Regions from separate parts of the Streptomyces sp. NPDC002867 genome, predicted to be linked through region 1. Evidence: predicted binding sites of a transcription regulator. Region 1 holds the regulator's gene; each other region holds the start of a gene.
What was found. The regulator HrcA, encoded in region 1, represses chaperone genes, less so after heat shock. The targets are predictions, from matches to a motif close to TTNGCACTCNGNNNNNCNGAGTGCNAA.
Positions count from the first base shown of each region.

Region 1 (4,637 bases):
TCCTGGATCCCGGCCCCCATGCGCGGGGCCGTGCGGCGCTGACCCTGCGGGGGCGGCTGCTTGCGGACGCGGTGGTGCGGGGCCTGGTGGACTGAGGGGGCGGGGCCGCTGCGCGGGGCACCTTTCCCCACGCCGCCCCTTCCCGTAACCGGGGCAAGCCCCGGCCCCCGTACCGCGCTTCGCGCGGTGTCCTCAAGCGCCGGACGGGCTGCCAGGCAGCCTCGCTGGGGGCACCTCCCACGGCCGCCAGGCCGTAGGGGGAGGGCGGGGCGGGAGGAACTCCCGGTCACACCCCCGGTTCCGTCACGAAGTCGATCAGTTCCTCCACCCGTCCCAGCAGCGCCGGCTCCAGGTCCTTGTAGGAGTGCACGTGGGACAGGATGTGCTGCCACGCGGCCCCCGTGCCGGACGGCCAGCCCAGGGCCCGGCACACCCCCGTCTTCCAGTCCTGGCCGTGCGGGATCCTCGGCCACGCCGCGATGCCCAGCGACGACGGCTTCACCGCCTCCCACACGTCGATGTACGGATGGCCCACGACCAGCACGTGCGGGTCCGTCACCGAAGCCGCGATGCGGGACTCCTTGGAGCCGGCGACCAGGTGGTCGACCAGCACGCCCAGGCGGGCGTCCGGGCCCGGGGCGAATTCGGCGACGATCGACGGGAGATCGTCGATGCCCTCCAGGTATTCCACGACCACGCCCTCGATGCGCAGGTCGTCGCCCCACACCCGTTCCACGAGCTCGGCGTCGTGGCGGCCCTCGACGTAGATCCGGCCGGCGCGGGCGACCCGGGCGCGGGCGCCGGGGACCGCGACCGAGCCCGAGGCCGTACGCCCGGGGCGGGCCGGCGCCGGCGCGGACGGGCGGACCAGCGTGACGACCTTGCCCTCCAGCAGGAAGCCCCGCGGCTCCAGCGGGAAGACCCGGTGCTTGCCGAAGCGGTCCTCCAGCGTCACGGTGCCCGCCTCGCAGCGGATCACCGCTCCGCAGAAGCCGGTCGCGACCTCCTCCACCACCAGGTCGGGCTCTGCGGGGACCTCCGGGACCGGTGCCGACCGCTTCCACGGAGGTGTCAGGTCAGGGCTGTAGCTGCGCATGTCGGATGACGATACGACCGGTCGCCCTACGACACGCCGAAGCGCGCTGCGAGCTCGTCACGCTGCGTCCGCACGAACGCCGCGGTCACCGCCGCCCCGTGCCCCGGCACGTACAGCGCGTCCTCGCCGCCGAGCGCGAGCAGGCGGTCGAGCGCCGCCGGCCAGCGCGAGGTGATCGCGTCCGGGCCCGCCTGCGGCTCGCCCGACTCCTCCACCAGGTCGCCGCAGAAGACGACCTCCGGCTCGCCGGGCACGAACAGCGCGAGGTCGTGGCCGGAGTGGCCCGGGCCGACGTTGGCCAGCAGCACCCGGCGGCCGCCAAGGTCGAGCGTGCACTCCCCGCTCACCAGGTGGTGCGACAGCGCCAGCAGATCGGCCGCCTCCGCCGCCGCGGCCGCCGGGACCCCGTGCCGCACCGCGTCGGCGCGGATCGCGTCGCGTTCGCGGCGCAGCAGCGCGTCCATGCCGACCGCCCCGTAGATCTCCGCTCCGGCGAACGCCGCCGTGCCCAGCACGTGATCGAAGTGCGGGTGGCTCAGTGCGATGTACGTCACGCGGCGCCCGCCCGCCAGCGCCTGCGCCTGTACGCGGAGCTCGGCGCCCTCGCGGATCGTCGAGCCCGTGTCGTACAGCAGGACGTGTTCCTCGCCCAGCACCAGGCCGACGGTCGCGTCCCAGGCCGGCATCCTGCGCCGGCCGACTCCGTCGGCCAGCCGTTCCCACCCGAAGTCTTCCCAAGCGGCGTCCATACGGCGACGCTATCCGCATCGACCAGCACAGGTCTCGCGGTAGCGTGGTCGGCCGCCCTTGCTAGGGGCGTACCCCGCCGCCGTACACTGGCCGGGGGAAAGCTGGCACTCGGCCGTATCGAGTGCCAGGACACACACCGAGACCGGCAGCTGGAGGTGCGCGAGATGCTCAGCGAACGCAGACTCGAAGTCCTGCGCGCCATCGTCCAGGACTACGTCGGCACCGAGGAGCCCGTCGGTTCCAAGGCGCTGACGGAGCGGCACAAGCTCGGTGTCTCCCCGGCCACCGTCCGCAACGACATGGCCGTGCTGGAGGAGGAGGGCTACATCGCCCAGCCCCACACCAGCGCCGGCCGCATCCCCACGGACAAGGGCTACCGGCTGTTCGTCGACAAGCTGGCCGGCGTCAAGCCGCTGTCGTCCCCCGAGCGCCGGGCCATCCAGAACTTCCTGGACGGAGCCGTCGACCTCGACGACGTCGTGGGCCGCACGGTCCGCCTGCTCGCGCAGCTGACCCGGCAGGTCGCCGTCGTCCAGTACCCGTCGCTGACCCGCTCGACGGTCCGGCACGTGGAGCTGCTGTCGCTGGCTCCCGCCCGGCTGATGCTCGTGCTGATCACGGACACCGGCCGGGTCGAGCAGCGGATGGTCGACTGCCCCGCGCCGTTCGGCGAGACCTCGCTGGCCGACCTGCGGGCCCGGCTCAACAGCCGCGTCGTCGGCCGCCGCTTCGCGGACGTGCCGCAGCTCGTGCAGGACCTGCCCGAGTCGTTCGAGACGGAGGACCGCGGCACGGTCTCCACCGTGCTCGCGACCCTGCTGGAGACGCTGGTCGAGGAGACCGAGGAGCGGCTGATGATCGGCGGCACCGCCAATCTCACCCGCTTCGGACACGACTTCCCCCTGATGATCAGGCCGGTGCTGGAGGCGCTGGAGGAGCACGTCGTGCTGCTCAAGCTGCTCGGCGAGGCCAAGGAATCGGGCGTGACCGTGAGGATCGGGCATGAGAATGCCCACGAGGGACTGAACTCCACGTCCGTCGTCTCGGTCGGCTACGGTTCGGGCGGCGAGGCAGTCGCCAAACTCGGCGTGGTCGGACCGACCCGCATGGACTACCCCGGAACGATGGGAGCGGTACGCGCAGTGGCACGTTACGTCGGACAGATCCTGGCGGAGTCGTAAGTGGCCACGGACTACTACGCCGTACTCGGCGTGCGCCGCGACGCATCGCAGGACGAGATCAAGAAGGCCTTCCGCCGCCTCGCGCGCGAACTCCACCCGGACGTGAATCCGGATCCGAAGACGCAGGAGCGCTTCAAGGAGATCAACGCGGCGTACGAGGTGCTCTCGGACCCGCAGAAGAAGCAGGTCTACGACCTCGGCGGCGACCCTCTGTCCCAGGCCGGCGGCGGTGGCGCGGGCGGCTTCGGCGCGGGCGGCTTCGGGAACTTCTCCGACATCATGGACGCCTTCTTCGGCACGGCGTCGCAGCGCGGACCCCGTTCGCGTACGCGGCGCGGCCAGGACGCCATGATCCGCCTGGAGGTCGAGCTCAACGAGGCGGCCTTCGGCACGACGAAGGACATCCAGGTCGACACGGCCGTGGTGTGCACGACGTGCTCCGGCGAGGGCGCGGCCCCCGGCACCTCCGCGCAGACCTGTGACATGTGCCGCGGCCGCGGTGAGGTCTCGCAGGTGACGCGGTCCTTCCTGGGCCAGGTCATGACGTCCCGTCCGTGTCCGCAGTGCCAGGGCTTCGGCACCGTCGTGCCGACCCCGTGCCCGGAGTGCGCGGGAGACGGCCGGATCCGGTCGCGTCGCACGCTCACCGTGAAGATCCCCGCGGGTGTCGACAACGGCACGCGCATCCAGCTGGCGGGCGAGGGCGAGGTCGGCCCGGGCGGCGGCCCCGCCGGTGACCTGTACGTCGAGATCCACGAGATCGCGCACCCGGTCTTCCAGCGGCGCGGCGACGACCTGCACTGCACGGTGACGATCCCCATGACGGCGGCGGCGCTGGGCACGAAGTGCCCGCTGGAGACGCTCGACGGCATGGAGGAGGTCGACATCCGGCCCGGCACGCAGTCCGGCCAGTCGATCCCGCTGCACGGACGCGGCATCACGCACCTGCGCGGCGGCGGCCGGGGCGACCTGATCGTCCATGTCGAGGTGACGACGCCGACGAAGCTGGACCCGGAGCAGGAGCGGTTGCTGCGGGACCTGGCGAAGCTGCGGGGCGAGGAGCGGCCTACGGGTCAGTTCCAGCCGGGGCAGCAGGGGCTGTTCTCGCGCCTGAAGGACGCGTTCAACGGGCGTTAGCCCGTAGGTTCTCTCCCCACCCCGGGGGTCCGGCCCCGGTAGCGCGCTGCGCGAGCCGCCGGGCGCGGGTTCGGGCTCTGCCCGGTCTCGTACCGCGCTGCGCGCCAGGTGGGCGCGAGGCCCCGCTGCGGGCCTGTGGGGGCTCCGGCATCGGTCCACACCGCGCAGCGGGCGCTTTCGGGGCCCCACGGCCGCCGGAAGGGGGCAGCCCGCCGCAGGCGCCCCCGTGCGCGCTCCGGCGGAGCGGAATCCTGGATTCGGTCGGGGCGCCGGGGCATGCGACGATGCCTGCATGTCGTCCGCGCTGACCGGTCTTTGCCGTTATCCGATCGTGCAGGCCCCCATGGCCGGCGGTGCATCCTGTCCGGAGCTCGCCGCCGCCGTGTCCGACGCCGGCGGGCTCGGGTTCCTCGCCGCCGGGTACAAGACGGCGGACGGCATGTACCAGGAGATCAAACAGATCCGCAGCCGCA
Region 1 covers NZ_JBSFUR010000006.1:278,312-282,948, forward strand. Annotated here, with positions in the region: gene hemW (radical SAM family heme chaperone HemW) at 1-95, shown strand, start outside; gene ACWD0A_RS08645 (DUF3097 domain-containing protein) at 287-1,096, opposite strand; gene ACWD0A_RS08650 (MBL fold metallo-hydrolase) at 1,123-1,845, opposite strand; gene hrcA (heat-inducible transcriptional repressor HrcA) at 2,011-3,027, shown strand; gene dnaJ (molecular chaperone DnaJ) at 3,028-4,164, shown strand; gene ACWD0A_RS08665 (nitronate monooxygenase) at 4,457-4,637, shown strand, end outside.

Region 2 (4,637 bases), on a different contig from region 1:
ACCGTCGAGGTCACCTCGCACGACTTCGACACCGAGCGCCGCGACCGGGTCGAGAAGCGCGACGGCTACGCACGGGCCGAGATCCCCGTGTACCTCCTGGTCGACCGCGATTCCCACACCGTCGTCGTCCACAGCGAGCCCAAGGAGGGCTTCTACCACCTCGTACGGACCTACGGATACGGCGAGACGGTTGAACTCCCCCACCCCGTCGACATCACCCTCGAAACCGAGAAGCTCAAGGACTACGCCGGCTGACCCGCGCAGGACACGTCCCTTCCCGGCCGCTCCCCCGCGACAGGGACCGGGTCACCGTCGCGTCCCCGCACGTTTCCACCGGGGGGGTTTGCCCCACCCCATAAAGGGAGGGCCCAGGGGAACGCCCGAGGGCGGCACCCCTGGGAGTGGGGTGCCGCCCTCGGTCCGTACAGCTTCTGAACTGCCGATCCGCGAAGGATCAGAAGTCCATGTCACCGCCCGGCATGCCGCCACCGGCAGGCGCGGAGGCCTTCTCCGGCTTGTCGGCGATGACGGCCTCGGTGGTGAGGAACAGCGCCGCGATGGAGGCCGCGTTCTGCAGAGCGGAACGGGTGACCTTCGCGGGGTCGATGATGCCCTCGGCGATCATGTCGACGTACTCGCCGGTCGCGGCGTTCAGACCGTGGCCGACGGGCAGGTTGCGCACCTTCTCCACGATGACGCCACCCTCGAGACCACCGTTGACGGCGATCTGCTTGAGCGGGGCCTCGAGCGCGAGCTTCACGGCGTTGGCGCCGGTCGCCTCGTCGCCCTGGAGCTCGAGCTTCTCGAAGACCGAGGAGGCCTGGATCAGCGCCACGCCACCACCGGCGACGATGCCCTCCTCGACGGCCGCCTTCGCGTTGCGAACGGCGTCCTCGATGCGGTGCTTGCGCTCCTTGAGCTCGACCTCGGTCGCGGCGCCGGCCTTGATGACGGCCACGCCGCCGGCCAGCTTCGCGAGGCGCTCCTGGAGCTTCTCGCGGTCGTAGTCCGAGTCGCTGTTCTCGATCTCGGCGCGGATCTGGTTGACGCGACCGGCAACCTGGTCGCTGTCACCGGCACCGTCGACGATCGTGGTCTCGTCCTTGGTGATGACGACCTTGCGGGCGCGGCCCAGCAGGTCCAGGCCGGCGTTCTCGAGCTTGAGGCCGACCTCCTCGGAGATGACCGTGCCGCCCGTGAGGATGGCGATGTCGTTCAGCATGGCCTTGCGGCGGTCGCCGAAGCCCGGGGCCTTGACGGCGACGGACTTGAAGGTGCCGCGGATCTTGTTCACGACGAGCGTGGACAGGGCCTCGCCCTCGACGTCCTCGGCGATGATCAGCAGCGGCTTGCCGGACTGCATGACCTTCTCCAGCAGCGGAAGGAGGTCCTTCACGTTGCCGACCTTGGAGTTGACGATCAGGATGTACGGGTCGTCGAGGGACGCCTCCATACGCTCCATGTCGGTGGCGAAGTACGCCGAGATGTAGCCCTTGTCGAAGCGCATACCCTCGGTGAGCTCCAGCTCCAGACCGAAGGTCTGGGACTCCTCGACGGTGATGACGCCTTCCTTGCCGACCTTGTCCATGGCCTCGGCGATGAGCTCACCGATCTGGGTGTCGGCGGCGGAGATGGAGGCCGTGGAAGCGATCTGCTCCTTGGTCTCGACATCCTTCGCCTGCTCGAGCAGGGCGCCGGAGACGGCCTCGACGGCCTTCTCGATGCCGCGCTTGAGGGCCATCGGGTTGGCGCCGGCGGCCACGTTGCGCAGACCCTCGCGGACGAGCGCCTGGGCGAGAACGGTCGCGGTGGTCGTACCGTCACCGGCGACGTCGTCCGTCTTCTTGGCGACTTCCTTGACCAGCTCGGCGCCGATCTTCTCGTACGGGTCCTCGAGCTCGATCTCCTTGGCGATGGACACACCATCGTTGGTGATCGTGGGGGCGCCCCACTTCTTCTCGAGGACGACGTTGCGACCCTTGGGGCCAAGGGTGACCTTGACGGCGTCGGCGAGCTGGTTCATCCCGCGCTCGAGACCGCGCCGTGCCTCCTCGTCGAACGCGATGATCTTGGCCATGTGAAGTGGTCCTCCCGGACTGGGGTGGATTGCTTCGGATCGCATCCGGCGCCCGCGACGGACGGCCTGCGCGCCGTGTGGTTCCTTGCCCCACCCGGCCTGCGGACCTCACCGACCCGATCCAAGTTCTGTCACTCTCACTGGGAGAGTGCTAACGCCAATGATTAGCACTCGCCCCCGGAGAGTGCAAGCGCCTCACGCTCACGGCGCACGACGGACGGCCTTCACGGCGCACGGCGGGCGGCTCCCACGGCGGCCGTCACGGCAGCCCTCACGGCGAGGGCCACGGCGGACCTCGCGACGAAGCACGAGGGGCCCGCATCCCGGTCTGTGGGATGCGGACCCCTCGCGCGTGAGTGCGTCGGTGGCCGAACGCGCCTGGATCAGTTGGATCAGACGGCGAGCTTGACCATGTCAGCCTGCGGACCCTTCTGGCCCTGCGAGATCTCGAACTCGACTCGCTGACCCTCTTCAAGGGTGCGGTATCCGTCCATCTGGATCGCACTGTAGTGGACGAAAACATCCGCACCACCGTCGACCGCGATGAAGCCGTACCCCTTCTCCGCGTTGAACCACTTGACGGTGCCCTGAGCCATGCCTAACTCCCCTATTACTGGCCCTTGCACAGGACCGCACTTCGCGGACCCGGGTCAGACCTCACCCCAGCAGGAGGGGTGTGCGCCGGAACGCGTCGACCGCGGCTGAATGTATCTGCCCAACTGCCCTCTGCAACAGGTCAATCGGACGAGAAATCTGGGCAGGACCGATCGGCCGATCCATGCGAATTCATTGAATTCCAGGGCAAGTCGGGCCCGGCAAAGTGCCACTTTCGACGCATTTCGATCGCTTACTTTGGCGCATTCTTGTGGAGCGGGAACGCATTGCCGAGCGGCCGGCGGAGGGGGCTTCCCAGACTCTACCGCGCTCAACCATGCAGAATTGCCCCCTCCGCTTCTCTCGCGGACGGGGCAATTCTGATAACGCGGTGTGACGCGGAGGAGATCAGCCGCCGGCGACGGCGGGGATGATCGAGACGCCCGCACCGTCCGGCGTCGCCGTCTCCAGGCCCTGCTCGAAGCGGACGTCGTCGTCGTTCACGTACACGTTGACGAAGCGGCGCAGCTTGCCCTGGTCGTCCAGGACGCGGGCCGCGATGCCCGTGTGGTTCTTCTCCAGGTCCGCGATGACCTCGGCCAGGGTCGCGCCCTCGGCGGGAACCTCGGCCTGCCCGCCCGTGTACGTGCGGAGGATGGTGGGGATACGGACGTTGACGCTCATGCGAGGCCAGCCTCTCGGAAAGAGTCCAGGTTGGGTCGGATGACAGCGGTCATACCCGTCGTGGGCGCCACCGCGTCGAGGGTCTTCAGGCCGTCACCCGTGTTGACGACGACCGTGGTGAGGGACGGGTCGATGGCACCGGCCTCGATCAGCTTCTTCGCCACACCGAGGGTCGTGCCGCCTGCGGTCTCCGTGAAGATGCCCTCCGTGCGGGCCAGCAGCTTGATCGCGTCCACGATCTGCTCGTCGGTGACGTCCTCGACCGCGCCGCCGGTGCGGCGGCAGATGTCCAGGACGTACGGGCCGTCGGCCGGGTTGCCGATCGCCAGGGACTTGGCGATGGTGTCGGGCTTCTGCGGCTTGACCACGTCGTGGCCCGCCTTGAAGGCGACGGACACCGGGGAGCAGCCCTCGGCCTGGGCGCCGAAGATCTTGTAGGGCTTGTCCTCGACCAGACCCAGCTTGATCAGCTCTTGCAGCCCCTTGTCGATCTTGGTGAGCTGGGAGCCGGAGGCGATCGGGATGACGATCTGGTCGGGCAGCCGCCAGCCGAGCTGCTCGCAGATCTCGTACGCGAGCGTCTTGGAGCCCTCGGCGTAGTACGGGCGGAGGTTGACGTTCACGAAGCCCCAGCCCTCGCCGGCCGGGTCCCCGATGAGCTCGGAGCAGAAGCGGTTGACGTCGTCGTAGTTGCCCTCGATGCCGACCAGTTCACCGCCGTAGACCGCGGCCATGATGACCTTGCCCTGCTCCAGGTCGTGCGGGATGAACACGCAGGAGCGGAAGCCGGCACGGGCCGCCGCGGCGCCGACTGCGCCCGCGAGGTTGCCGGTGGAGGAGCAGGAGAGGGTGGTGAAGCCGAAGGCGCGGGCGGCCTCCAGGGCCTGGGCGACGACGCGGTCCTTGAAGGAGTGCGTCGGGTTGCCGGAGTCGTCCTTGACGAACAGCTTGCCGGCCTCGACGCCCAGCTCACGGGCGAGGTTGTCGGCCTTGACGAGCTTGGTCCAGCCGGGGTTCAGGTTGGGCTTGTCCGCGACGTCGGCAGGGACGGGCAGCAGCGGGGCGTAGCGCCAGATGTTCTCGGGGCCGGACTCGATCTGCTCGCGCAGGGCTTCGGGGTCGCCGCTCGGCACGTCGTACGCGACTTCGAGCGGCCCGAAACAGACCTCGCACGCGAAGATCGGACCGAGGTCGAACCGCTCGCCGCACTCGCGACAGGAGAGCCCGGAGGCGGGGCCCAGGTCGACGGATCCGGTGGAACCAGCGGATTCGTTGGTGGTGG
Region 2 covers NZ_JBSFUR010000007.1:80,189-84,825, reverse strand. Annotated here, with positions in the region: gene ACWD0A_RS09130 (Uma2 family endonuclease) at 1-255, shown strand, start outside; gene groL (chaperonin GroEL) at 455-2,077, opposite strand; gene ACWD0A_RS09120 (cold-shock protein) at 2,470-2,673, opposite strand; gene ACWD0A_RS09115 (MoaD/ThiS family protein) at 3,080-3,355, opposite strand; gene thrC (threonine synthase) at 3,352-4,637, opposite strand, start outside.
Region 2: groL (chaperonin GroEL) is a predicted target of HrcA. The motif match lies at 2,206-2,232, and genes of this name have one in related genera.

Region 3 (4,637 bases), on a different contig from region 1:
CGTAGAGGTAGCGGCCGACCGCGCGGACGGCGGGGTCCGGCAGGCCGCGCCCGGTCAGGGTGTGCGGGCCCGGGAGCAGGGTCGCGCGAACCGCGGCCGGGTCCGTGCCGAACCAGAGCACCGCCTCCTTGACGTCACCCCCGTCCGAGATCCACTCGGCCTCGGCGTCCTCGGGGACGGCCTCGTGCGGGATGCCCGGCGCGATCTTGAGCGCGGCGTGGGGGCGTGTGCGGGCCGCGGCGATCGCCCAGGACAGGGGCGGCGAGTACGCCTCCGGGTCGAAGATCCTGCCCCGGCCGCCGCGTCGCGCCGGGTCCACGAACACCGCGTCGTACGCGGAGGTGTCGATGTCCGTCACGTCCGCGCAGCGGACCTCGACGAGATCGGCGAGGCCGAGCGCCTCGGCGTTGGCCCGCGCGGCCTCGGCCGTCAGCGGGTCCCGGTCCACGGCCAGGACGGAGATGCCCGCCCGCGCGAGCGCGAGCGCGTCGCCGCCGATGCCGCTGCACAGGTCGGCGACGCTGCGCACGCCGAGCGCGGCGAAGCGCTCGGCCCGGTGGGCGGCGACCGACCGGCGGGTGGACTGCTCGACGCCGTTCGGGGTGAAGAACATCCGTCCGGCGTCCTCCGCGCCGAACTTCGCCGCCGCGCGCTGCCGCAGCCGGGCCTGCCCGAGGGCCGCCGAGACGAGCTCCGCCGGATGCTCGCGGCGCAGCCGGGTGGCCACCGCCAGTTCGTCGGCGGGGTCGTAGGAGGCGAGCGACGCCAGCAGCGCGGCCCCCTCCTCGGTGCGCAGGGCCAGGAAGGCGGCGAGCGGATCGGAGGCGTTCACCCGGCCATTGTGGGCCAGGCGGGGGATGCTCCGCGCGCACAGGCGGTGTCGGCCGGGCGGGCGGGCGCCGCGCTGACAGGATGCGACGCCATGCAGCTAGTACGACAAAAGGGAAAAGTGAGAGCGTACCGGGTCGGGGTGGGTCTCGCCGCGCTCGTCGTCGCCGCCACCGGCTCGGGCTGTGCGGGCGGGGACGGGCAGGCCCCGCGTCCGGCGCCGTCCGCCGCGGGGCGTCAGGCCGAGCGGGGTCCGGCGGCGCAGGAGCAGGCGGCGGGCCCGTCCGGTGCGCTGGCCGCGTCCGCCGGAAAGGTCAGGCGGGCTCAGGCCAAACGGGCCGCGGCAGCGAAGAAGTGGGGCCTGGAGCAGACCCCGCTCGCCGCGCCCCCGCCGCCCGCCGTCAAGCCGAGGATCACCACCCGCAAGGGCTTCGAGGTCGAGGGCGGCGACGAACTGCCGCCGGTCTTCACGACCGTTCCGACCAAGGAGAAGATCGTCTTCCTGACGATCGACGACGGCGCGGAGAAGGACCCCGAGCTGCTGCGGATGATGTCCGAACTGCAGATCCCGTACAGCGCCTTCCTCAGCGACTACGTGATCGACGACGACTACGACTACTTCGAGAAGATGCGGGACCGCGGCGTCGCGCTGCACAACCACACGCTCAACCACCCCTATCTGCCCGGCCTTTCGTACTCAGCCCAGAAGCGGGAGATCTGCAGCCAGCAGGACAGGCTGCAGAAGCGGTACGGCACGCGCCCGCGGCTGTTCCGCCCGCCGTACGGCAGCTACAACAAGGACACGCTGCGCGTCGCGAAGTCCTGCGGGATCGAGGCTGTGCCGCTGTGGGCGTCCGAGGCGTTCCCCGATCGCATGGAGTGGCGCGAATGGGACCGGGACCTGCACCCCGGCGACATCGTCCTCACCCACTTCCGTGGCCGTGGGGAGTGGAAGGGCACGATGCCGGACATGATCCGGCGGGTCATGCGGACCGTGACCGCCAAGGGCTACGCCGTGGCGAAGCTGGAGGACTACGTGTGAGCCGTGCGCACCGGCTCCTCGCCGGGGCAGCGGCGGCCGGTGCGCTGCTCGCCGAGGAGGGCGGCGCACCGGCCGTGGACTCGATCGAGAACGCGGGCCGCACGGCGGGCGCAGAGGGCGCCGCTCGCCGCAGGCGGCACGGCCGTCGGGGGCGCGGCCAGGACCGGATCAGGCCGCCACGCGGCGCTGCATTGGCACTCCGCTTGACCGAGTGCTAATCGCAGTCATAGTCTCGCTCCTGGCACTCCCCACCGGAGAGTGCCAACACAGCGACGGGCAGGTCCGGCACCCGCGACGACGGATCCACCTGGTCGCCACCTCAGATCAGTTAACCCCGTGAGATCTCCGAAGGGGGAGGTCGGATCGTGACGACCACCAGCTCCAAGGTTGCCATCAAGCCGCTCGAGGACCGCATTGTGGTCCAGCCGCTCGACGCCGAGCAGACCACGGCTTCTGGCCTGGTTATCCCGGACACCGCCAAGGAGAAGCCCCAGGAGGGCGTCGTCCTGGCCGTGGGCCCGGGCCGCTTCGAGAACGGCGAGCGCCTTCCGCTCGACGTGAACGTCGGCGACGTGGTGCTGTACAGCAAGTACGGCGGCACCGAAGTGAAGTACAGCGGCGAGGAGTACCTCGTCCTCTCGGCCCGCGACGTGCTCGCGATCGTCGAGAAGTAATTCCTGCTTCACCCGGCAGATTTGCTTTGAGCTGCGCCCCTGGCCACCCCGCTGACGCCGGGCGGCGAGGGGCGCGGTTCTTTTGAACACGATTTCCGAGAGGGCTGAATCGCTCCCATGGCGAAGATCCTGAAGTTCGACGAGGACGCCCGTCGCGCCCTCGAGCGCGGCGTCAACAAGCTTGCCGACACGGTCAAGGTGACGATCGGTCCCCGCGGCCGCAACGTCGTCATCGACAAGAAGTTCGGCGCGCCCACCATCACCAACGACGGTGTCACCATCGCCCGCGAGGTCGAGGTCGAGGACCCGTACGAGAACCTCGGCGCCCAGCTGGTGAAGGAGGTGGCGACCAAGACCAACGACATCGCGGGTGACGGTACGACCACCGCCACCGTGCTGGCCCAGGCTCTGGTCCGCGAGGGCCTGCGCAACGTCGCCGCCGGCGCCTCCCCGGCCGCCCTGAAGAAGGGCATCGACGCCGCGGTCAAGGCCGTGTCCGAGGAGCTCCTCGCGACCGCCCGCCCGATCGAGGACAAGGCCGACATCGCCGCCGTGGCCGCGCTCTCCGCGCAGGACCAGCAGGTAGGCGAGCTCATCGCCGAGGCGATGGACAAGGTGGGCAAGGACGGTGTCATCACCGTCGAGGAGTCCAACACCTTCGGCCTGGAGCTCGACTTCACCGAGGGCATGGCCTTCGACAAGGGCTACCTCTCCCCGTACATGGTGACCGACCAGGAGCGTATGGAGGCCGTCCTCGACGACCCGTACATCCTGATCCACCAGGGCAAGATCTCCTCCATCCAGGACCTGCTCCCGCTGCTGGAGAAGGTCATCCAGGCGGGTGGCTCCAAGCCGCTGCTGATCATCGCCGAGGACGTCGAGGGCGAGGCCCTGTCGACCCTGGTCGTGAACAAGATCCGCGGCACGTTCAACGCGGTGGCCGTCAAGGCCCCCGGCTTCGGCGACCGCCGCAAGGCGATGCTCGGCGACATGGCCACCCTCACCGGTGCCACCGTCATCGCCGAGGAGGTCGGCCTCAAGCTCGACCAGGCCGGTCTGGACGTGCTGGGCACCGCCCGCCGTGTCACCGTCACCAAGGACGACACCACCATCGTCGACGGTGGCGGCAACTCCGAGGACGTGCAGGGCCGCGTCAACCAGATCAAGGCCGAGATCGAGACCACGGACTCCGACTGGGACCGCGAGAAGCTCCAGGAGCGCCTCGCGAAGCTGGCCGGCGGCGTGTGCGTGATCAAGGTCGGCGCCGCCACCGAGGTGGAGCTGAAGGAGAAGAAGCACCGTCTGGAGGACGCCATCTCCGCGACCCGCGCCGCGGTCGAGGAGGGCATCGTCTCCGGTGGTGGCTCCGCGCTCGTCCACGCCGTGAAGGTGCTCGAGGGCAACCTGGGCAAGGAGGGCGACGAGGCCACCGGTGTCGCCGTCGTCCGCCGCGCCGCCGTCGAGCCGCTGCGCTGGATCGCGGAGAACGCCGGCCTCGAGGGCTACGTCATCACCGCCAAGGTCGCGGAGCTCGAGGCGGGCCAGGGCTTCAACGCCGCCACCGGCGAGTACGGCGACCTCGTGAAGGCCGGCGTCATCGACCCGGTCAAGGTCACACGCTCCGCCCTGGAGAACGCCGCCTCCATCGCCTCGCTGCTGCTCACGACCGAGACCCTGGTCGTCGAGAAGCCGGCCGAGGAGGAGGCCGAGGCGGGCCACGGCCACGGTCACGGCCACAGCCACTGACGTACGGGCCTCACGGCCGTACGAGCCCCACGGCGCCGAAGACGCCGAGAAGGCCCCCGTCCCCCGCTGTCCGCGGGGGCGGGGGCCTTCGCCGTTCGCACCGGGGCGGTCGGTCACATCGCGCCGAGCTGCCGCATCAGCCGCGTCATGTCGAAGTGCCACCAGCCTTCCTTGATCTTCCCGTCCTCGAACCGGAAGATCGTCGTGCCGGTCATGGAGCACTGCTCGCCCGTGGCCGGTATCCCCTGGAAATCGCCCTTGTGCCTGCCGTTGAAGGTCCACAGCATCACGACGTCGTCGCCCTCGGTGATCTGCCGGTCGAGCTCGAAGGTGAAGTCGAAGGCGTT
Region 3 covers NZ_JBSFUR010000004.1:63,528-68,164, reverse strand. Annotated here, with positions in the region: gene ACWD0A_RS04850 (THUMP-like domain-containing protein) at 1-832, opposite strand, end outside; gene ACWD0A_RS04845 (polysaccharide deacetylase family protein) at 923-1,870, shown strand; gene ACWD0A_RS04840 (hypothetical protein) at 1,867-2,088, shown strand; gene groES (co-chaperone GroES) at 2,236-2,544, shown strand; gene groL (chaperonin GroEL) at 2,662-4,290, shown strand; gene ACWD0A_RS04825 (ester cyclase) at 4,404-4,637, opposite strand, start outside.
Region 3: groES (co-chaperone GroES) is a predicted target of HrcA. The motif match lies at 2,109-2,135, and genes of this name have one in related genera.